4 regions of the Roseateles sp. T103 genome follow, and region 1 is predicted to be linked to each of the others. Evidence: predicted binding sites of a transcription regulator. Region 1 holds the regulator's gene; each other region holds the start of a gene.
What was found. Region 1 encodes sigma-54, which starts transcription at its own class of promoters, with help from an activator protein. Its sites were predicted from a motif close to TGGCANGNAANCTGCTTT; they were not measured.
Positions count from the first base shown of each region.

Region 2: AC2EBS_RS03910 (THxN family PEP-CTERM protein) is a predicted target of sigma-54. The motif match lies at 2,117-2,134, and genes of this name have one in related genera.
Region 3: AC2EBS_RS14500 (PEP-CTERM sorting domain-containing protein) is a predicted target of sigma-54. The motif match lies at 3,088-3,105, and genes of this name have one in related genera.
Region 4: AC2EBS_RS16840 (PEP-CTERM sorting domain-containing protein) is a predicted target of sigma-54. The motif match lies at 2,140-2,157, and genes of this name have one in related genera.

Region 1 is NZ_JBXVVS010000005.1:245,490-250,461, forward strand. Features, by position in the region: gene AC2EBS_RS15520 (thiol:disulfide interchange protein DsbA/DsbL) at 1-147, shown strand, start outside; gene lptA (lipopolysaccharide transport periplasmic protein LptA) at 194-829, shown strand; gene lptB (LPS export ABC transporter ATP-binding protein) at 826-1,614, shown strand; gene AC2EBS_RS15535 (RNA polymerase factor sigma-54) at 1,633-3,156, shown strand; gene AC2EBS_RS15540 (bifunctional diguanylate cyclase/phosphodiesterase) at 3,279-4,972, shown strand, end outside.
Region 2 is NZ_JBXVVS010000001.1:894,416-899,387, reverse strand. Features, by position in the region: gene leuC (3-isopropylmalate dehydratase large subunit) at 1-93, opposite strand, end outside; gene AC2EBS_RS03915 (LysR family transcriptional regulator) at 96-1,046, opposite strand; gene AC2EBS_RS03910 (THxN family PEP-CTERM protein) at 1,281-2,075, opposite strand; gene AC2EBS_RS03905 (hypothetical protein) at 2,568-3,665, shown strand; gene AC2EBS_RS03900 (hypothetical protein) at 3,662-4,957, shown strand; gene AC2EBS_RS03895 (hypothetical protein) at 4,966-4,972, opposite strand, start outside.
Region 3 is NZ_JBXVVS010000004.1:423,955-428,926, forward strand. Features, by position in the region: gene AC2EBS_RS14485 (hypothetical protein) at 1-637, opposite strand, end outside; gene AC2EBS_RS14490 (septation protein IspZ) at 810-1,403, shown strand; gene AC2EBS_RS14495 (hypothetical protein) at 1,582-2,184, shown strand; gene AC2EBS_RS14500 (PEP-CTERM sorting domain-containing protein) at 2,209-3,072, opposite strand; gene AC2EBS_RS14505 (molybdopterin-dependent oxidoreductase) at 3,422-4,972, opposite strand, start outside.
Region 4 is NZ_JBXVVS010000006.1:163,184-168,155, forward strand. Features, by position in the region: gene AC2EBS_RS16830 ((Fe-S)-binding protein) at 1-645, shown strand, start outside; gene AC2EBS_RS16835 (DUF3501 family protein) at 683-1,276, shown strand; gene AC2EBS_RS16840 (PEP-CTERM sorting domain-containing protein) at 1,556-2,101, opposite strand; gene AC2EBS_RS16845 (SDR family NAD(P)-dependent oxidoreductase) at 2,309-3,022, opposite strand; gene AC2EBS_RS16850 (TIGR02450 family Trp-rich protein) at 3,019-3,243, opposite strand; gene AC2EBS_RS16855 (NAD(P)/FAD-dependent oxidoreductase) at 3,391-4,398, shown strand; gene AC2EBS_RS16860 (YitT family protein) at 4,383-4,972, opposite strand, start outside.

The DNA.
Region 1 (4,972 bases):
GTGCCGGCGATCGGCATTGGCGGCCGCTTCCTGACGGCGCCGAGCATCGCCGCCGCGGGCCAGCGCCTGAACGAGATCGAGTCCGGCCGGCGCGCACTGGCCGTGACTGACTACCTGATCCAACAGATCCGTTCCGGAAAGGCCTGAGCGGCCGATTTGCAGGGCTAGAATGGCCTGCAAGAACTGTGCCGCCATGAACCCGCCCTGCCCCCTCCTGAACCCTAGGCGCCTGCTGCAAAGCTGGGCGCCGGCCCTGCTGGCCGGCGCGCTGGCGACCCTGCCGGCCTGGGCGGAGAAGGCCGATCGCGACAAGCCACTGAACATCGTCTCCGAGCGCGGCGGCCTGCACGACGCGGCCAAGCAGCTCACCGAGTTCAGCGGCAAGGTCATCCTCACCAAGGGCACGATGCAGCTCAGCGCCGAGACGCTGTCGGTGCGCGAGAGGAGCGACGGTTTCGTGCTGGCGATCGCGCAGGGGCGCGAAGGCGAGCCGGTCAGCTTCCGCCAGGCGCGCGACGTGCCCGGCGAGAGCATCGCCGGCACCGCCGGCCAGGTCGAATACGACGCACGGACCGACACCGTGCGCTTCAGCGGCGCTGCGATCGTGCGCATCCTGCGTGGCAGCACGGTGATGCGCGAAATCAGCGGCGCCGTGCTGGTCTACGACAACCGCAGCGAGCGGGTCAGCGTCGAGGCCGGCCAGACCTCACCCAACCCGCGCGGCGGGGTGCGCATGACCATCATGCCGCGCGAAGCCACCGCGCCGGCGGCGCCGGCCTCGGCCGTACCGCTGCAGGCCGTGCCGCCGGTGCCGCGCAATCCTTCATGACCGGCATCGCCACGCAGCACCGCCCGGCGCTGGAGTCCGGACCCAGCAGCCGGCTGGAGGCCGAAGGCCTGCAGAAGAGCTATGGCGTGCGCAAAGTGGTCAAGAACGTCCATGTGGACGTGCACAGCGGCGAAGTGGTCGGACTGCTCGGCCCGAACGGCGCCGGCAAGACGACCAGCTTCTACATGATCGTCGGCTTGGTGCGCGCCGATGCCGGCGAGATCCGCATCGACGGCCAGCCGGTGCAGAACCTGCCCATCCACAAGCGCTCGCGCCTGGGCCTGTCCTATCTGCCGCAGGAAGCGTCGATCTTCCGCAAGCTCACCGTCGAGGAGAACATCCGCGCGGTGCTGGAGCTGCAGCGCGACGACAAGGGCCGGCCGCTGCCGGAACAGCGCATCAAGGACCTGCTGGAAGGGCTGCTCGCCGACCTCAGCATCGAGAAGCTGCGCGACAGCCCGGCGCCGGCGCTGTCCGGCGGCGAGCGCCGCCGCGTCGAGATCGCCCGCGCGCTGGCCACGCAGCCGCGCTTCATCCTGCTGGACGAGCCTTTCGCCGGCGTGGACCCGATCGCGGTGCTCGAAATCCAGCGCATCATCCGTTTCCTCAAGGCGCGCGGCATCGGCGTGCTGATCACCGACCACAATGTGCGCGAGACGCTGGGCATCTGCGACCGCGCCTACATCATCAGCGAGGGCGCCGTGCTGGCCGAGGGCACGCCGCAGGAGATCGTCGACAACGCCGACGTGCGCAAGGTCTATCTCGGCGAACACTTCCGCATGTAGGGCCGGGATGGCGCAGCGATGAAGCCCTCACTGCAGGTCCGCCTCAGCCAGCACCTGGCGCTCACACCGCAGCTGCAGCAATCGATCCGCCTGCTGCAGCTCTCCACGCTGGAGCTGAACCAGGAAGTCGAGCAGATGCTGGCGCAGAACCCGCTGCTAGAGACCGAGGACGAATTCGGCGACGCGCCCGCCCCGGAGCTGCCGGAGATCCGCAACAGCAGCAGCACCGACAGCGACGGCGGCGACGACTACGCCGGCGGCACTGAAACCGAAAGCACGGCCGAGATCCGCGCCGAAGACTTCGGCACCACCGAGCGCGAAGACTGGGAGAACGGCACCGAGGGCGACGACTTCGACGGCATCCGCGAACTGCCCAGCAACAGCAGCAGCGGCAGCGGCTCGGGCGACGAGGATGGCGAGCGCAGCGAGCTGGAGTCGGCCGAGATCAGCCTGCAGGAGCATTTGGGACAGCAGCTCGCCGGCATGATGCTCAGCCGTGAGGACAAGGCCGCGCTGCACGTGCTGATCGAGTCGCTCAACGAGGACGGCTATCTGGAGGACAGCCTCGAGGAGCTGACCGATGCGCTGCTCGGCGCCGACGCGGACCCGGAGTCCAAGGACGAGGTATTGGACCGGCTGCGCTGCGCGCTGGCCTGGCTGCAGAGCATGGACCCTGCCGGCGTGGGCGCGCGCGACCTGTCCGAGTGCCTGACGCTGCAGCTGCGCGCGCAACCGCGCAGTGAGGCGCAGGCGATCGCGATCCTGATCTGCAAGAAGCACCTGGAACTGCTCGCCAAGCGCGACTGGAAGCGCCTGATGTCGTTGACCGGTGCCGACGAGGAGCTGCTGCGCGAGGCGCAGAGCCTGATCACGCATCTGGAGCCCAAACCCGGCCGCCGTTTTGCGCGCGGCCAGGCGCAGGCGGTGATCCCCGATGTGATCGTGCAGAAGGTCGGCCGCGAGTTCCGCGTGATGCTGAATCCCGAGGTCGCGCCCAAGCTGCGCATCAACGAACTCTATGCGCAGGCGCTGCGCGCCACGCGTGGCGGCATCAGCAACTCGCCGCTGGGCGCGCAGCTGCAGGAGGCACGCTGGTTCATCAAGAACATCCAGCAGCGCTTCGACACCATCCTGCGCGTCTCGCAGGCCATCGTCGAGCGGCAGAAGGGCTTCTTCACCCATGGCGAGCTTGCGATGAAGCCGCTGGTGCTGCGCGAGATCGCCGACGAACTGGGCATGCACGAGTCCACGATCTCGCGCGTGACCACTGCCAAGTACATGGCCACGCGCTTCGGCACCTTCGAGCTGAAGTACTTCTTCGGCTCGGGCCTGGCCACCGAGGCCGGCGGCAATGCATCGAGCACCGCGGTGCGCGCGCTGATCAAGCAGTTCGTCGCCGCCGAGGATCCGGCCAAGCCGCTGTCGGATAGCACGCTGGCGCAGATGCTGGAAGAGCAGGGCATCCAGGTCGCCCGCCGCACCGTCGCCAAGTACCGCGAGGCGCTTAAAATCGCGCCAGCCAATTTGCGCAAAAGCCTCTGATCCCGCGCCCGCGGTCCTTGGCGCCGCCGTCTGCCCGCCTCAGCCCGGCGAGCGCTCACGTCTCCCCGTCACACCCTGCTTGTTCGCACGCCGACGGCGCCTGAGACGCTGTCTCGATCGTCATGGAGTCCGTTCGACCGCAACTGCTCTCCCGCCCGTCGCAGCGCCGCTGGGGCCTGCTGCTGACGGCCATCGCGGCCGCCTGGGCAGGCATGGCTGTGTGGCTGACGCTCGAGCACGAGCAGCTCTATGAGCGCGAGACTGCCATGCTGCAGTCCCAGGCGCGCACGCTGGACAGCATCGTCAGCCAGCAGCTGGATGCCGTGCGCGGCGCTCTGGGCACCATCGTCACTGACCATGCCGGCTGGGACGCGCGGGCGCTGCAAGCGCAGGCTGGGCCCCTGCTGAGCACATTGGCCAAGGCCATGCCGGGCATCCGGGTGCTGAGCATCGTCGACGCGCAAGGCATCGTCCAAGCCAGCTCGGCGCCGCAGCTGATCGGCATCGACGCGAGCCAGCGCGACTTCTTCCGGGTGCCGCGTCAACAGCCGCACGCCGAGCGCATCTTCGTCTCTGCACCCTTCACCTCGGCACTGGGTGCTTACACGATGACGCTCTCGCGTGCCCTGCTGGACGCGCAAGGGCGCTTCGCCGGCAGCATCGCGATCAGCCTGGATCCGTCCTACTTCCGCCTCATGCTGGACTCAGCCCGCGGTGACTTGCAGACATGGAGCGCGCTGGCACATTCCGATGGCCTGCTGTTCAGCCTCAGCCCGCATAAGGACAGCTGGCTGGGGCGCAATCTGCTGAGCCAGCCCAACTCGCTGCTGGAACGTCATTTGCGCGGCGCTGCGGATGCGTCCGTGATCCGCGGCTTCTCGCTGGTCAGTCAGGATGAGCGGCTGGTCGCGCTCAGGACATTGCATGGCCGGGATATCGGAGCCGATCTGGACAAGCCGCTGGTCGTGGCGGTGGGGCGCTCCGTCGCCGCTCTGGAGGCCCCCTGGAAGCGCCAGCGCAACCAGCTGCTCGCCAGCGCCGGTCTGCTGAGCCTTGGCGCCATCCTGGGCATGCTGATGCGGGAGCGGCGGCTCCGGACCGTCGAGGCCATGCGACTGAGACAGCGCCAGCTGGAGGCCGACAGCGCACAGCGCATGGCGCTGGCGCTGGACGGTGCCGCGCTGGGGATGTGGCAATGGCAGGTCGATAGCGGCGACGCGGTGTTTGACGAGCGCTGGTGTTCAATGCTGGGCTACACCCGAGACGAGCTGCAGCCCTCGGTGCAGACCTGGCAGCAACTGCTGCACCCGGACGACAAAGCCCTGACCGAAGCGGCACTGGACGACTGCCTGCAGGGCCGCAGCGCGGTCTACACCCTCGACTTCAGGCTGCGCCATCGCGACGGCGACTGGCGCTGGATCCACAGCAACGGCCGGGTGATCGAGCGCGACGCACAGGGGCGCGCACTACGCATGACCGGAACGCATCTGGACATCACTGCCGCCAAACAGGCCGAGGCTCGCCTGATCGAGCAGGCCCGACACACCCAGGCCATCCTCGACAACATGGTCGACGGCGTCATCACGATAGACGCCCGGGGCATCATCGCTTCATTCAATCCTGCCGCCAGCCGCATCTTCGGCTACACGGCGGATGAGGTGATCGGCCGCAACGTCAGCATGCTGATGCCCGAGCCCGATGCCAGCCATCACGATGGCTACCTGCACAACTACATGCGCGGGCAGCAACCGCGTGTCATCGGCGTCGGCCGCGATGTCGATGGCCGCCGCAAGGGCGGCAACATCTTTCCGATGAA
Region 2 (4,972 bases), on a different contig from region 1:
CAGATGGCGATCGATATACAGGACGGCGGTACCGTCTTCCTCGGTGTGGACGACATGCTCGTCCCAGAGCTTGTCGTAAAGCGTGCGAGCAATGGTCATGCTGCTTGGCCTTTCTTCAGGGTCTTGATCGACGGTTTGATCATCGTTTCTTCCTGGCGGCTGTCCGCCGGGCACAGCGCGTCGACAAAGCGCTGCACCACCATGGGCAGGCGCTCCTGGCGCACCACCCCCAGAACATAGTCGCGCTGCGCCCAGGGCTCATCCAGGCGCAGGCGCTTCACCTCGAACACGCGGGCAAAGCGCTCCGCCGGCACCTCGGGCAGCACCGCCACGCCCAGGCCGGTTTCCACCAGCTGCGCGATCGCATCGAAGCCGCGCACCTGCAGCCGCGCCTTGAGTGTGCGGCCGCGCGCCAGCGCCTGCTCGCGCATCAAGTCCTGCGCCGCGGCGCCGGCATGCAGGCCGATCAGGTCGTAGTCGAGCAGGTCGTCGAAGCTGACCGCCTCGCGCGTGGCCAGCGCGTGGCCGCGTGGCACCAGCACCGCCAGGCGGGCCGGCTTGTAGATCCAGGTCTGCAGCCGGTTGTCCAGCAGCGGCGGCGTGAACACGCCGACATCGGCACGCCCCTCGGCCACCGCGGCCTGCACCTCGGTGCTGGTCAGGTCTTCCAGGCTGATGCGGATCTGCGGATGATGCTGTGAGAAGGCCGCCAGGTCCGGCGGCAGGCACTCGGCGATCGAGCCAGTATTGGCCGCGATGCGCAGATGGCCCTTGATGCCGCGGGCGAACTCCATCACCTCGCTCTCCAGCGCATGCAGCGAGGCATGCAGCGAGCGGATATGGCGCACCAGCGCCCGGCAGGCCTCCGTCGGCTCGACACCGCGCGCGCGGCGCTCGAAGAGCTGCACGCCGAGCCGCGCCTCCAGGTCGGAGATGCGCTTGCTCGCCGCGGCCAGCGCCAGATGCTCCTGCTGCGCGCCACGCGTGATCGAGCGCGTCTGCTCGATCGCCAGCACGAGATTCAGGGTTGTTAGGTCCAAACGCATTTGTCGGGGCGTGACTCAAACGCGAGTCCAGCATTTTGCGGACGCAGGATACGCTCAGCCAGCCTTCGCGCCAACAGCCAACAATACCAGATAATGCAACGATGACATCGCAGAACGCGAAGCCATTAGGCAACTGCCAGTAGGTAGCCCGCAACCAGGCCATCGGAAAAAAATGGGGCGTGCCAATTGGCACGCCCCAATCAGAACAGGGTGCTAGTCAGCCGCTGTCTGGATTCAGGCCTTGCGGCGGCGCGCCATAGACATGGCAGCCAGTGCCAAGCCCGCCAAGGCGAGAACGCCAGGCTCCGGAACGTTCAACGGCGCGGTCGAAATGGTGAAGGAGAACGGCACAAACGTGTTCTGGCCTTCTTGCGTGGTAAAGCCGATACAGCCACTCGCTTGGCCTGCGACAGCGCAAACCCCATTGCTCAGCGGGTGGAACGCGCCGGCGCTGGTCGGAAACACATTGACGAAGTAGGTGTAGCCATCGTAGTCGAACGACTGGTTCAACAGGCCACCGGTCAGCACGAAGATGTCATCACACAGCACACCGTTCGTGGCCTGAGCGCAAGGCGTATCGTTAGGGGTCTCAGTGAACGAGATCGGCACGATCAGCGACGGCAGACCTCCCGGGCCAGCGCTGGCGGGATTGGCTGCACTCAGCGTAATCGTGGACCTCAGCGTAGCACCGGTCAACGAGTCACCAGTAATAGGGCGGTTCCTGTGAGTCACGGAACTGCCCAAAGCCCAGAACGAGTTAGGCACCGCGCCGCCACCGACATAGGTCTGGACATTCTGATTGGCAGCAGGATTGCCAATCACCAGCTGGCTCTGACCCTGGCCCGTTGACGTACCCCAGGACAACGTCAGATTGTCTGGACTGAGACTCACGGATCCGGGCGTACGGCTGCTCCATTGACTCGTGATGGTGGCAGTCCAATCCGTCACCAATGCTGCTGCATTCGCGCTCAGGGCAGCGGCGAAGAGACTGACACCAGCCAGAATCGTTTTGACCTTATGTGCTTTCATCTACATGCTCCTCAAATACTTGCGACAAGAGATGCCTCTTAGCAGCAAGAACCGGGCCAGCGTGTCGGCAAGGCAAGAAATGCCCTTGTTCTTCAAGTGGTTACCATGGCACCAATGTCAGCGACGCTTGAGCCAGAGCGAGACATGTCAAAAGTTTCGACACCTGCCTTTGCCGAGCTGATGAACCAAGTAATTGGCAATTTCATGAGATCAGCCGCTGGCGGAGAGGACCGGCTGCGGCGCCGGCATCGGGTCGAGCCGTGCGCCTCAGCCACCGGCCGGTAACCTGTTGTTGCTGCCTAGCTGGGCGAAACGGATGTCGCGGCTGCCGCGAACTCGCTCAACAGTCCGGAGCGAAACGCATGCAGATCACCGTCATCTGCATGGTCACCCTGCAACAACTGAAACGGCCCAGCCAGGATGGGAGAAACGGCGCTGCAACCAAAGCGCGGAACCATGCCCCCACCGTCAACAACGACTGGAGGGCCCGTGATGATCAAGATCTTCGGCAGCGCCGGCCTTGCCGTGGCCACGCTCTCGGCCCTGCTGCTCTTCGGCATTGCCGCCAGCAGCGCCGGAGGCCGCGACGGCGGTCGCTTCTGGTCCGCCATCATCGCCGGCCTGCCGCTGCTCGGCGGACTGCTGCTGGCCTATGGCTGCGGGCTGGGCAATGCCGGTTTCGACTGGGTGCTGGGCGAGCGCGGCACCGCCCCGGCACGCTGGCTGCTGGTGCTGGCCGCGCTGATCGCGGCGGCCGTCGTCACCACGCTGAGCGCCGCAGTGCGCACCGAAGTGACCGAGCAGACACCCTGGGCACTGTGGCCGGTGCGCGACTGGGCGCATTGGGTCTGGTTGCCGACCTTGCTGGCCGGCGCTGCGCTGGGTCTCTACCCTACGCTGCGCCAGAGCCTGCCCGCCTGGGCCTGGCAGGCCCCGCTGAGCGCAGTGGCCGGGCTTTCGCTGCTGCTCTGCGCCGGCCTGCTGGTGCAGCTGGTGCAAACGCAGCACGAATCGCAGGTCCAGCGCGTCCAGGAAGACGTCGCATTCATGAACAAGCGCAACGCCGACATGCTGGCCAAGGTGCAGCAAGCCGACGTGCAGCGTGACTTGCTCAACCTGCTGCCGCACAGCTCGCCGTTTGAAGAGACGCAGATCCGCGAACTGGCGCTGGCCAAGCTGCGCCAGCACCCCGACCTGGATGGCGCGCTGATGCAGGTGCTGCGCGGCGCCTACCCCGAGAAAGCCTTCTCCTACCTGAAGGCCCAAGAGGTGAAGAACCGGGCTGCGATGGCCGCCGCGATCCGCGATGGCATCGCGGCCTATTCGAGCCAGCTGCAGGACGACATCTCCCGCACCCACACGCTGCGCGCCGACGACTACCAGCCCGCCGTGCGCCGCATCCTCGCCACGGTGGATCGCTTCGCCGACCAGGGCGTGGACTTCCGCCCGGCGCTGAAGCAGCTGCGCGGTGCCTTCGATGCACCGCGCACCGGCTACGCGCAGCCGACGCCGCGCATGGCCGGCCAGCGTGACATCGACGCGTGGCTGCAGACGCACGGACTCGAGCGCCCGGAGCACCGTCAGCCATGAGCACACCCTACGCACTGCTGCTGCAGCGCCTGTGCGTCGTCACGGCCGCCGTGCTGAGCCTGTTCAGCACGATGGCGGCCCACGCGCAGGACATCGCCGCCAGCAGCGGGCCCTTCGCCTTGCGGCTGATCGAGAAGCGCAGCGGCCTGCAGTTCAATGCCAACTACGGCTTCGTGCGCGTGCGCTACTACGAGATCCGCTTGCTGTACCGGGGCAAGCCGATGACGCTGCGCGACGAAGCCGGCCGCAAGGCAAGCGACTTCAGCGATGCCTTCGTGCTGGTCGGTGCGCCCGAGCCAGCGCTGCTGGTCGCGAACCAGGGCTGGCAGCTGATCACCGAGCGCGACGGCAAGCTGATGATCAGCCCCCTCACCCAGGGTCGCGCCGACACGCTGCGCTGGGCCGAAGGCCCGCCGGCCGAGCGGCGCATCGACGTCGGCCGCACGCGCACCGAGGCGCCGGCCTCGCTGGAGCTCAGGGGCCGACGCCACCTGCTGCTCGACGAGAAGACCGTGCTGGACATCGGCACGCTGCAAACCCGGAACCCCGGCCAGCGCAGCGCCGATCGTGCCTCTGCGGCTGCCACTGCCGAGCCCGGCGAAGCGGCTGCCCCCATCCCCGCGGGCTATGTGCTCGCCGTGCGCGACCCGCTGGGCACCTCGCCCGACGGCCGCGCCATCGCCCAGCTCTACCGAGGGCCGTCGAATTCGCCGCGCGACTCGCTCGTCGTGGTCAGCAGCATGGACGGCAGCGGCCAGCGGCATTTCCTGCCCCTCGATCTGCGCGCGCTCACCGGCTTGAAGGAGTATCCCGACACCGTGGAGCCCTTGCTGCACCACTTCGAATGGACCGCGTCAGCAGGCACGGAGCTTCCCCGACTGCGTCCACGCGGCGCCAGCGACAAGAGCCGCAAGGGCTGGCAGTCGCAGTTCCAGTTCGGCGTCGCCGCGCCGCTGTCGCCGCAGGGCCAACGACTGCCACGCTACAGCGTGGCGCCGGTGCGAGCGGCGATGTTCGCCGCAGTGCGCGATCACCTGATCGAGCACTGCCAAGCCAAGCCTCAGCCAGCTGAGCCGGGCGATCCGCCGGCCGAGCAATTCGCGCGGCTCAACTACTGGATCATGCCGTTGGTGCTGCGTTACGAAGCCGATGGCCGCAGCCTGATCGTCGAGTCAGCCCCTACGCAAGACCTGCTCTGGGCACAGACCGCCGTCACCTGCTTCGGCGAAGCAATCGAAGCCCAGCTGGCCGATGGGGGCCCCTGGCGCCAGTTCCTCGCCATGCAGCGCTGAGCCACGGCTCAGAAC
Region 3 (4,972 bases), on a different contig from region 1:
CGCTGTCGGCCCGCGCAGTGATCTCGGCGATGGCAGAGAGCACGGTGCCCGCCGAGAAGTAGTCCTCCAGGTCGGCCAGCGCGGCGGTGCCGTCATAGGCACCGAGAGGATCGCGCTGGCTGCCGCGCATGCGCACCAGCACCTGCGCGCGGGCGGCGCCCATCGCCGCCACCAGCGCCGGCACGGTCTTCTCGTAGAAGTAGCTCTTGTCGACGATGCCGAAGGCGCCCACCACGCCGGCCGCGAAGAGCGCGTAATTGGTCTTGGCCTTGACGCTGTCCACAAAGGCGCCGGCCGTGCTGGCGCCCAGCGTGGTGCCGGCCGCCGCGGCCGAGGCATCGGAGCGGTCGGCCATCAGATCGCGCACGAACTGGTGGAACTGCAGATCGATCACCGCGATCGCCTTGTTCTGCAGCAGATTGCGCTCCACCTCCGAGCCGGCCGCCTGCAGATCGGCCAGGTCCTGCGCCGAGAGGTTGATCCGGCTGACCACCTCGGCCGTGGGCTGGTAGCGCGTCGGCGTGCCGCGCAGCGTGGAGCAGCCCGAGGCCAGGGCCAGCGCCAGCAGCCCCAGCAGCAGCCTGACGCCGCGCAGCGACAGCGGCTGCACGGTGGCCGCCCCGGAATGCCTTGCCATCGTCCTTGCTTGGTCCATCATCGCTCTCCTGGGTTGACGCCATGCCGGCGCCGCTGCGGCGGCCAGGCTGCGCCCCATGATGCCCACCCTGTCGGCCGCGAACATCCCCAGGCTGTCGGAGTGGCAAGACCCGGCACCGCGGGGGCATCGCTTCGCCGCGACAATGCGCGCCATGATGAACAACCAACGCCCCTCTTCCCTCTCCGCCGTCGACCAGGCGCGCCAGGCCGCGCAGTGGCAGCGCAACAAGCCCAGCATCTATGTGGATGTGGGCCTGGGCCTGTTCTTCTTCGTCTGCGCCAAGTTCACCGACCTGACCACCGCCGCGCTGCTGGGCGCCGCCGCGGGCCTGTGCGTCTATCTGGCGCAGCGCTTCGTGAAGGTGGACCTGATCGGCGGCCTGGCGATGTTCGGCGTGGTCATGCTGCTGGTTTCGGCCGGCTTCTCCTGGCTGTTCCAGGACGACTGGGCCGTCAAGATGAAGGGCACCATCCTGGGCCTGCTCACCGCCACGCTGTTCCTCGGCGACGGCCTGTTCAACCGCGGCCGCTACTTCGGCCGCCGGCTGGCGCGCTATGTGATGGAGCCGGTGATCGAGCACCGCCTGGCCATAGGCCTGGGCCTGCTGGGCGCCACCATGGCCGGCCTCAACTGGGGCGTGGCCGAGTTCTTCAGCACCGACATCTGGCTGGCCTACACCACCTTCGGCGACATCGCGCTGAGCATGCTGCTGTTCTTCGCGGTGCTGCGCTACGCGCGGGCCTGAGCCGGCGGACCGCTCGCACCAGTGCGCGCTTCAGCCGGCGCGCAAGCGACAGGACCGCAGCGGCCGGCGCGACGACCTGCCTGCAACAAAGCAAACGAGACAGCGGCCGCTTCGCAACGCCGCTGAAACCGGCGCGGCCCAGACTGGCGGGCACCCTCAACTCCCCGTGAGCGCCGCCATGTCCACCGGTCTTCCCGCCATGATGCCCGCACGCCGCCCCGTGCTGGCCGCGCTGCTCGGCGCCGCGCTGCTGCCCGGCCGGGCGCTGCGCGCCGCCACGCCATCGGCGATGAACATCACTTTCCGCGACACCACCTTCGTGCACCGCTGGTCGCGCGGCGGCCAGCATGAATTCACGCCGGCCGACGATGCCGACCTGACCAGCTGGCGCGACATGCTGACGATCAATGTGCACGGCAATGCGCGCAGCGCCGAAGCCCTGGCCGGCGTGGCCAACCAGGTGCTGGCCAACTACGAGCGCGTCGGCAAGGTGGTGCGCACGCGCTCGGTGCCGCGCAGCGCCACCACCAGGGCCGAGCACTTCATCGCTGCGGTGCTGGGCCAGCCCGAGTTCCTCGAAGCCGCCTTCGCGCGCTGCCTGCCGGTGGAGAACGCCAGCATGGTGCTGGTGCTCTCGCACCGCGTCTACGGCCAGAAGCAGGGCCCGGCGATGAGCGCCTGGCTTGCCGCCAACGGCAACGCCGTCGAGCAGGCACTGATGGGCTGGACCCGCTGGCCCAGCGTCGAGCGCCTGGACGAACTGCCACGCAGCGCGAGCTGAGCTGCGTGGGGCGCGGGGGCCTGGTCAGCCCTTCCGTCGCCGACTCGCCGCAAGCGCAGCAAGACTGAGGCCGACCAGCGCCAGCGAGGCCGGTTCCGGGACATCGCTGGCCTGCACTTCGAAGTTGGACGCCGTGCTCTGGTTGCCGATGGTCCAGGCGATGTTGTCGACGGCGCCATCGAACGGCCCCCAGCCGCTGCCGATGCCCGCGCTGAAGCCGAGGATGGCCGCATTCGCGAAGCGGGCGCTGGCCTGCCATTCCGCCAGCGTGTCGTAGGGCGTGCCGTCGCCGTCGATGTCGAACTCATTGCCCAGGCCGAACCCGAAGTTCCACAGCTTGCTGCTGTTGCCCACCACGTCCGAGACCCAGGCATCGGTGGGCGCGTTTCCGGCCACGTTGTAGGCGCGCTCGAACACCAGGCCGCCGCGGTCGCCGGTCGTTGCGAGGTTGCCATCCAGATCGAGCAGGATGCGCAGCGCGGGATGCTGCACGGCGCTGTTGCTGCTGCTGCTGTTGCGGTACCAGTCGTAGGACATGCCCGAGAACGCCGAGAACGCGCCCAACGAGGCCGACGCGAAATAGTTGCCGCCGACGTTCACGCCGCCGGCGAGGTATTCGATGTCGGCCTTGTGTGAGGCGCCGGCCGGGCCCGCCGTGCCCGCCAGATGTGCCGAGCCATTGCCCGAGCGCGCATAGCTGGTGTCGATGCCCGCCGTACCGCCGTTGCGCACGTTGTTGTAGTACCAGCCGGTGGCGCCGACCGCCTGCCCTTGGTTGACCCCAGTTGCGTTGGTGAACGCATCTCCCGGCGCAGCGCCGTTGGCAAGCACAGTCGCAGCCGATGCCGCACCGCCAAAGCCGGTCAGCGCTGCAAGCCCGACCGTCATCGCCAATCCTCGTACCAAGCACTTCATGAGCCAGTCCCCCAAGGTTGAAGTAGATGCCGCGCAGGTGCGGCGTACCAGGCACGCAAGCTTCGGACCAGCAGCGCAAGCGCCTATGACGGCGCAACGCTCGGCATCGCGACAGCACGTCGCCTGTAAAGGCATTCGACGTCGCGTGTGGGTCTCAGGCCACGCCTTAGGGATAGGCAGCAGTTGCCCCGCCGCCTCCGACTTCTGACATCCGCGTCCGCGCGCCCGCAGCGATATGCCGCTCAGCTCAGCCGTTCGGCCAGGCTGGCTAGCCTCGCCCTGATGCGACGCAGACCGCTTGATTCCGTCAGTGCAGACTGAATCAAGCCGGCGCCAGCTCCACCGCCACGCCGCTGAGCACCGAGTTGCCCGACAGCGGATCGCGTGCGCCTTCGTCCAGCAGCGCGTTGAGGTTCACGCCCGGGCGCTGACGGGCCAGGTGCAGCTGCGCGCCGGGCAGGTCGTGGCCCCAGCCGTGGGGCAGGCTGACCACGCCGGGCATCATCTCGTCGCTCAGCGCCACCTGCGCCACCAGCTCGGCGGTGGCGGTGCGCAGCCGGCCCAGGCCGCCATCAGCCAGGCCCAGGCGCGCGGCGTCCTGCGGGTGCACGAGCAGCGTGCAGCGCTGGGGCCCCTTGGCCAGCACCGGCAGGTTGTGCATCCAGCTATTGCCCGAGCGCACATCGCGCCGGCCGATCAAGAGCAGCCCCTTTGACGCTGCCGCCTCGGCCAGCGCCGCCTCCACATGCGCCAGATCGGCCAGCAGGCTGGGCGGCGCCAGCTCGATCAGTCCCGAGGACGTGCGCAGCAACTCGGGCACGCGCGGCTGCAGCTCGCCCAGGTCCAGCCCATGCGGCGCGGCCTGCACCTTGTCGAGGCTGATGCCGCCGGGCTTGAGGCCGAAGGCATCGCCATAAGGCCCGCTGCGCAGCGCCAGGTCGATCAGCCGCTCCGGGCCGCGGCGCGGCTGCAGCGCGGCCAGCACCGCCGGCGCGTGCTCGCCGGCCAGGCGCTGCACGTCGGCGGCCACGTTGGCATCGTCCATCGCATTCACATCGCCGCGCCAGTCCTTGCCCTCCACCATCGCGGCCAGGCGCAGCAGCGTTTCCCATTCCTCGGGCTGGCCCACGGGGCGCGCGAACACCGGCGCCGAATAGCGCGCGTTGTTGCGCCAGCTCAGCTGCGGGAAGGCCATGTCGTAGTGCAGATCCTCCAGCGGCGAGAGCCCCGGCAGGATCACGTCGGCATGGCGGCTGGTCTCGTTGAGATAGATGTCCAGGCTCAGCATGAACTCCAGGCTGTCCAGCGCCTTGGCCAGCCGCGGGCCGTTCGGCGCCGAGAGCACCGGGTTGCTGGCCAGCGTGATCAGCGCGCGCACCTGGCCCGGGCCGGGCGTCGCTATCTCCTCGGCCAGGCAGCTCATCGGCAGCTCGCCGAAGACCTCGGGCGCCTTGCTAACGCGGCTGTGGCGCCGCCCGGTGGCGATGCCCTTGCCGCGGCCCGGCTTGCCCTGCGTGTTGGCGGCGAAGGCGGCAGCCTTGGGGAACATCGCGCCGCCCTCGGCGTCCAGATGGCCGGTGAGGATGTTGAGCAGGTCGATCAACCAGCTGTTCAGCGTGCCGAAGCGCTGCGTGCAGGTGCCGATGCGGCCGTAGAGCGAGGCGCGCGGCGTACGCGCCAGCTCGCGCGCCAGGCGGCGCTGCGCATCGGCACTGATGCCGCAGCCCGCGGCCATGCGCTCGGGCGCAAAGGGCTGCACCGCGGCGCGCACTTCGTCCAGCCCGTTCAGATGCGCGGCCAGCCGGCCCGGCTGCACCAGGCCCTCGGCGAACAGCGTGTGCAGCATGCCCAGCAGCAGGAACACATCGCCGCC
Region 4 (4,972 bases), on a different contig from region 1:
ATCGTCGAGAAGGAGAAATGCTGCGGCATGCCAAAGCTTGAACTGGGCGACCTGGAGACGGTGGAGCAGCACAAGAACGCCAACATCCCGGTGCTGGCGAGGTACGCGCGCGAGGGCTATGCGATTCTTTCCGCGATACCCAGCTGCACGCTGATGTTCAAGCAGGAGCTGCCGCTGATGTTCCCCGACGAGGCCGACGTGCAGCGGGTGAAGGAGGCGATGTGGGACCCCTTCGAGTACCTGGTGGCACGCCACAAGGACGGCCTCTTGAAGACCGACTTCAAGACCGCGCTGGGCAAGGTCAGCTACCACATCCCCTGCCACGGCCGGGTGCAGAACATCGGCCGCAAGACCGAGGAGATGTTCAAGCTGATCGGCCAGACGGTGGAGGTCAAGCTCAACACCGTGGAGCGCTGCTCGGGCCACGCCGGCACCTATGGCGTGAAGACCGCGTATCACAAGACCGCGATGAAGATCGGCAAGCCGGTGTTCAAGGCCATGGCCAAGGACGAGCCCGATGTGATCAGCAGCGACTGCGCGCTGGCCGGCCACCACATCGCCCAGGGCATGGGCGAGGCCGGCACGCCGGCCAAGGCGCTGCAGCATCCCTTGAGCCTGCTGCGCCAGGCCTATGGGCTGAGCTGAAGAGGCATCACAGAGATTGAGACCAGGAGCAGCAGCCATGAGCACGACGACCAGCATCACGCCCGAAAGCCTGATGACGCTGGAGGCCTACGCCAAGTACCGCAAGACGCACAAGGCCGAGATCATTGCCCATCGCCGCCTGCGCAGCGTGCAGCTGGGCGAGCACATCAACGTGCAGTTTGAAGATGAGCGGACCATCCGGTATCAGATCCAGGAGATGCTGCGCATCGAAAAGATCTTCGAGGAAGAGGGCATCCAGGGCGAGATCGATGCCTACGCGCCGCTGGTGCCCGATGGCACGAACTGGAAGGCCACGATGCTGATCGAGTACCCCGATCCGCACGAACGCAAGCGCGAACTGGCCCGCCTGATCGGCGTGGAAGACCGCATGTTCGTCGAGGTCGAGGGCCACCCGCGCAGCTACGCGATCGCCGACGAAGACCTGGACCGCGAAAACGAGGAGAAGACCTCCTCGGTGCACTTCCTGCGCTTTGAGTTTTCACCCGCCGCCCGTCAGGCCGTGCTGGCCGGCGCCCGCGTGAAGCTGGGCTGCGACCACACCAACTACCCGGCCCATGTGGACATCGCGGCCGAAACGCTGGCGGCGCTGGCCGGGGATCTGAAGGCCTGAGGGGCTGGCTCTGCGCAGATTGTTGGGTGCTTGATTCGTCGCGTCTGCCTTCAGACCGGACTTGGTGGGCAAGCCGGGAGGAGATTCTGAATCGGCCAAAGAAGCGGTCATGCAGGGTCGACAAGCTTAGGGCACGTCGAGCAACATCCTGACCGGGTTCGCCCGGCCTTTGATAAGGTAGATCTGCACAAAGGAAGAAGCCCGTGAACGCCTGACGGCGCTAACGGGCTCCTCCTCGGTTGCCCAAGCGGCGAACCGAACTTCAGGGTTTGGCTGAGATCAGGCGCGGCGGCGGCGAGCAGCACCTGCGGCCAAAAGGGCCAAGCCTCCTAGCGCGAGGGAGCCAGGTTCGGGTACGTTGTTCAACGAACCAAAGGCACCGGAAACGATGACGTCTTGCTCGGCGTTCAAGCTCCGCCAGTAGTTGGCGTAGTCCCCATTGGGGAGAGGGTTCAGGTTGAGCACCGGCAGATCGCCGGGACTGCCGATGAACCAAGAGATGCCGATGTAGTCTGTCCAGTTCGGCTCAACGCCTGCCATCAAGAGGTCTTCGTTGGTGAGTGGATCGCCGTCATAGTCAACGGGGTTGCTCTGACTGGTGCCTTGCCACCAAGTCCATGTGAACTGCTTCCCGTCGGCAGGTCCGCCGGTCATCGTGCCATTGGTGTCGATCATCTTGCCGTAGCCGTCGGTGAAAGTCACGGTGCCGGTCCAGGTGGCACCAGACGCAAATGTCAGCTGCAGACCGGTCACGACATCAGCATGTGCCGGCGCTGCAAGCGACGCAGCCATGACAATGCTGGAAATTGTCAGAAGCTTCCTCATAGAGACTCCTCGCATGCGCAGTGATTGGTGGCGATCGCTAAGCAGTTCTCATGCCAAGAAGCAACGCTTGGGGTTTCTTGTTTAGTTTCAATTGCTTGCGAGAGAAATCTTGATGGGGTATTGCCGCCGGGTGGACGGCGGTAAATTTTTCCGACATCAATTGGCGCGCCTCCCGGCAGCCCGTTCAGCGTGCGCAGACCCGCCCGCTCACCACGGCAGCGCCTCGCCGCTGTAGCTGAAGAAGCCACCGCTGTCTTGCGGCGTCAGGCGGTCGATCACGCCGAGCAGTTCGGCGGCAGCGGTGGCGGCGGGGCGGCCGATCTCGGCGCCGCGGAAGGGAGCGGACAGCGCGGAGCTGACGGTGCCGGGATGCAGCGCGAGCAACAGCGCGCCGGGATGGCTGCGGCGCAGCTCGATCGCCGCGGTCTTGATCAGCATGTTCAGCGCGGCCTTGGAGGCGCGGTAGCCGTACCAGCCGCCCAGCCGGTTGTCGCCAATGCTGCCTACCTTGGCCGACATCATGGCCATGCGGCCGCAGTGCCGGTCGAGCAGCGGCGTGAAGTGATGCAGCAGCAGCGCGGGGCCGAAGGTGTTGACCGCGAAGACCGCCTGCAGGGAGTCCAGCCGCAGATCGCCGACTTTCTTCTCGGGCATCAGCGCCGGCCCGTGCAGCAGGCCCGCGGCATTGATGATCAGCTGGAAGGGCCCTTCGCTGGCCAGATGGGCCGCGGCCGCGGCCACGCCGGCCTCGTCCTGCAGGTCCAGCGCCGGCTGCGAGCGCCGGTGCAGCCCCAGGGCCAGCGCGCAGCGAGGATCGTGCTGCAGCTGCGCCAGCAGGGCTGCGCCGATGGCGCCGCTGGCGCCGATCACCAGCGCGCGATAGCCCTGCGGCAGCGAGGCCAGGCTCGGCGGCGCCGTCATAGCCAGCCCTGACGCCATTGCGTGGCATCGCGCAGCTCGCGCCAGCGGATACGCCGGCTGCGTCGCGAATGCACCGCTTCGATCTCCACCCACTCCAGAGCCGCGCCGGGTTCCTCAGGCAGCACCAGCTTGGAGACGAGGAAATGCTTCTCGCGGTCTTGCGGCTGCACGGCCGTCCATTTGCTCAGCAGCAGCTTCTTCGGATGTACGGCGGTCCTCATGGCAGGCACCTTAGCCCAGCGCGGTCCGCGCTGTGCGCCGGTGGCGCAATGCACCCGGCGGCAGGGCGGCCATGCTGCGCTGCGCCGAGCTGCTCCAGTCCGGGCTGGGCACAATGCCCGCTCTGCCTGCTTTGCGTCTGCCTCCCCATGACTGCTCCTGCCCCCGTGGCCCTGATCGGTGCCGGCCTTGCCGGTCTCAGCTGCGCCACTGCGCTGCAGCACGCCGGCCTGGCCGTTCAGCTGTTCGACAAGAGTCGTGGCCCGGCCGGGCGCATGAGTACGCGGCGCGGCGATGACTGGGCCTGCGACCATGGTGCCCAGTACTTCACCGCACGCGACGCGCGTTTCCGCGCCGAGCTGTCGCGCTGGCTGGCAGCCGGCGTGGCCGCGCCCTGGACGCCGCGGCTGCAGGTGCTGGGCGGCCTGGGCGATCACCATCCGGACGCGAGCATCGAGCGCTGGGTGGGCCTGCCGCAGATGACGGCGCCGGCGCGCTGGCTGGCGGCGCAGCTGCCGCTGGCATTGAGCTCGACCGTCACCGCGCTGCGTCGCGACGGCGCTGGCGCCTGGCAGCTGCAGACCGCTGAACAAGGCTGGCTGGCCCAGCCTTTCAGCGCCGTGCTGCTGGCGATGCCGGCGCCGCAGACTGTGACGCTGCTGCAGCCGCATGCGCCGGCACTGGCCGCGCTGAGCGCCCAGGCGCGCATGCGCGGCTGCTGGGCGCTGATGCTGCAGTACGCGGCGCCGCCGCAGCTGCCCTTTGACGCGGCCTTCGTCAACCGCGGTCCGCTGCGCTGGATCGCCCGCAACAGCAGCAAGCCCGGACGCAGCGGTGCCGAGACCTGGCTGCTGCATGCCGAGGCCGAGTGGAGCGAGGCCCATCTGGAGCATGCGCCAGAGCAGGTCGCGGCGCTGATGCTGCAGGCCTTTGCCGAGCATGGTGGGCCGGCGCCGCAGCGCTGGAGCGCGCACCGCTGGCGCTATGCCGACAGCGCCCCCGCATTGGACGATGGCTGCGCCTGGCAGCCGGATGCCGGCCTGGGCCTGTGCGGCGACTGGCTGAACGGCGGCAAGGTCGAGGGCGCCTGGCTCAGCGGCCTGAAGCTGGCCGAGGCGCTGCTGCGCAGCCGCGCGCCGACTCAGGCCGCCATGTAACGGCCGGGGCGGTGGTTGATGGCCAGCGCTGCATTGATCGCCGCCATGCCCAGCAGCGACAGAGCGATGTGCTCCCAGCTGACGAAGGCCAGGCCCAGCAGCAGGATGGCGCCGTCCAGCCCGGCCTGCACATAGCCGGCGCGCCAGCCGTAGCGCTCCTGCAGATAGAGCACCAGCACGTTCAGCCCGCCCAGGCTGGCACGGTGGCGGAAGAGGATCAGCATGCCCGCGCCGATCAGCAAGCCGCCCGCGATAGCCGCGAACCAGGGGTTCAGCGTCGCGAAGCTCAGCCAGCCTGGCAGCAGTTCCGCGAACAAGGCCATCAGCGTGACGGCCAGCACCGTCTTGACGGTGAAGGCCACGCCCATGCGCTTCCAGGCCAGCCAGTAGAAGGGCATGTTGATGCAGAAGAACAGCGCACCGAAGGGCAGGCCCAGGGCGTAGTGCAGCAGGAAGGCGATGCCGACCGTGCCGCCGGTCAGCATGCCGGCCTGCTTGAACAGCGCCACGCCCAGTGCGACGAAGAGCGTGCCGGTGAGCAGGCCCTGCGCGTCCTCGAAGCGGCTGTGGCGGA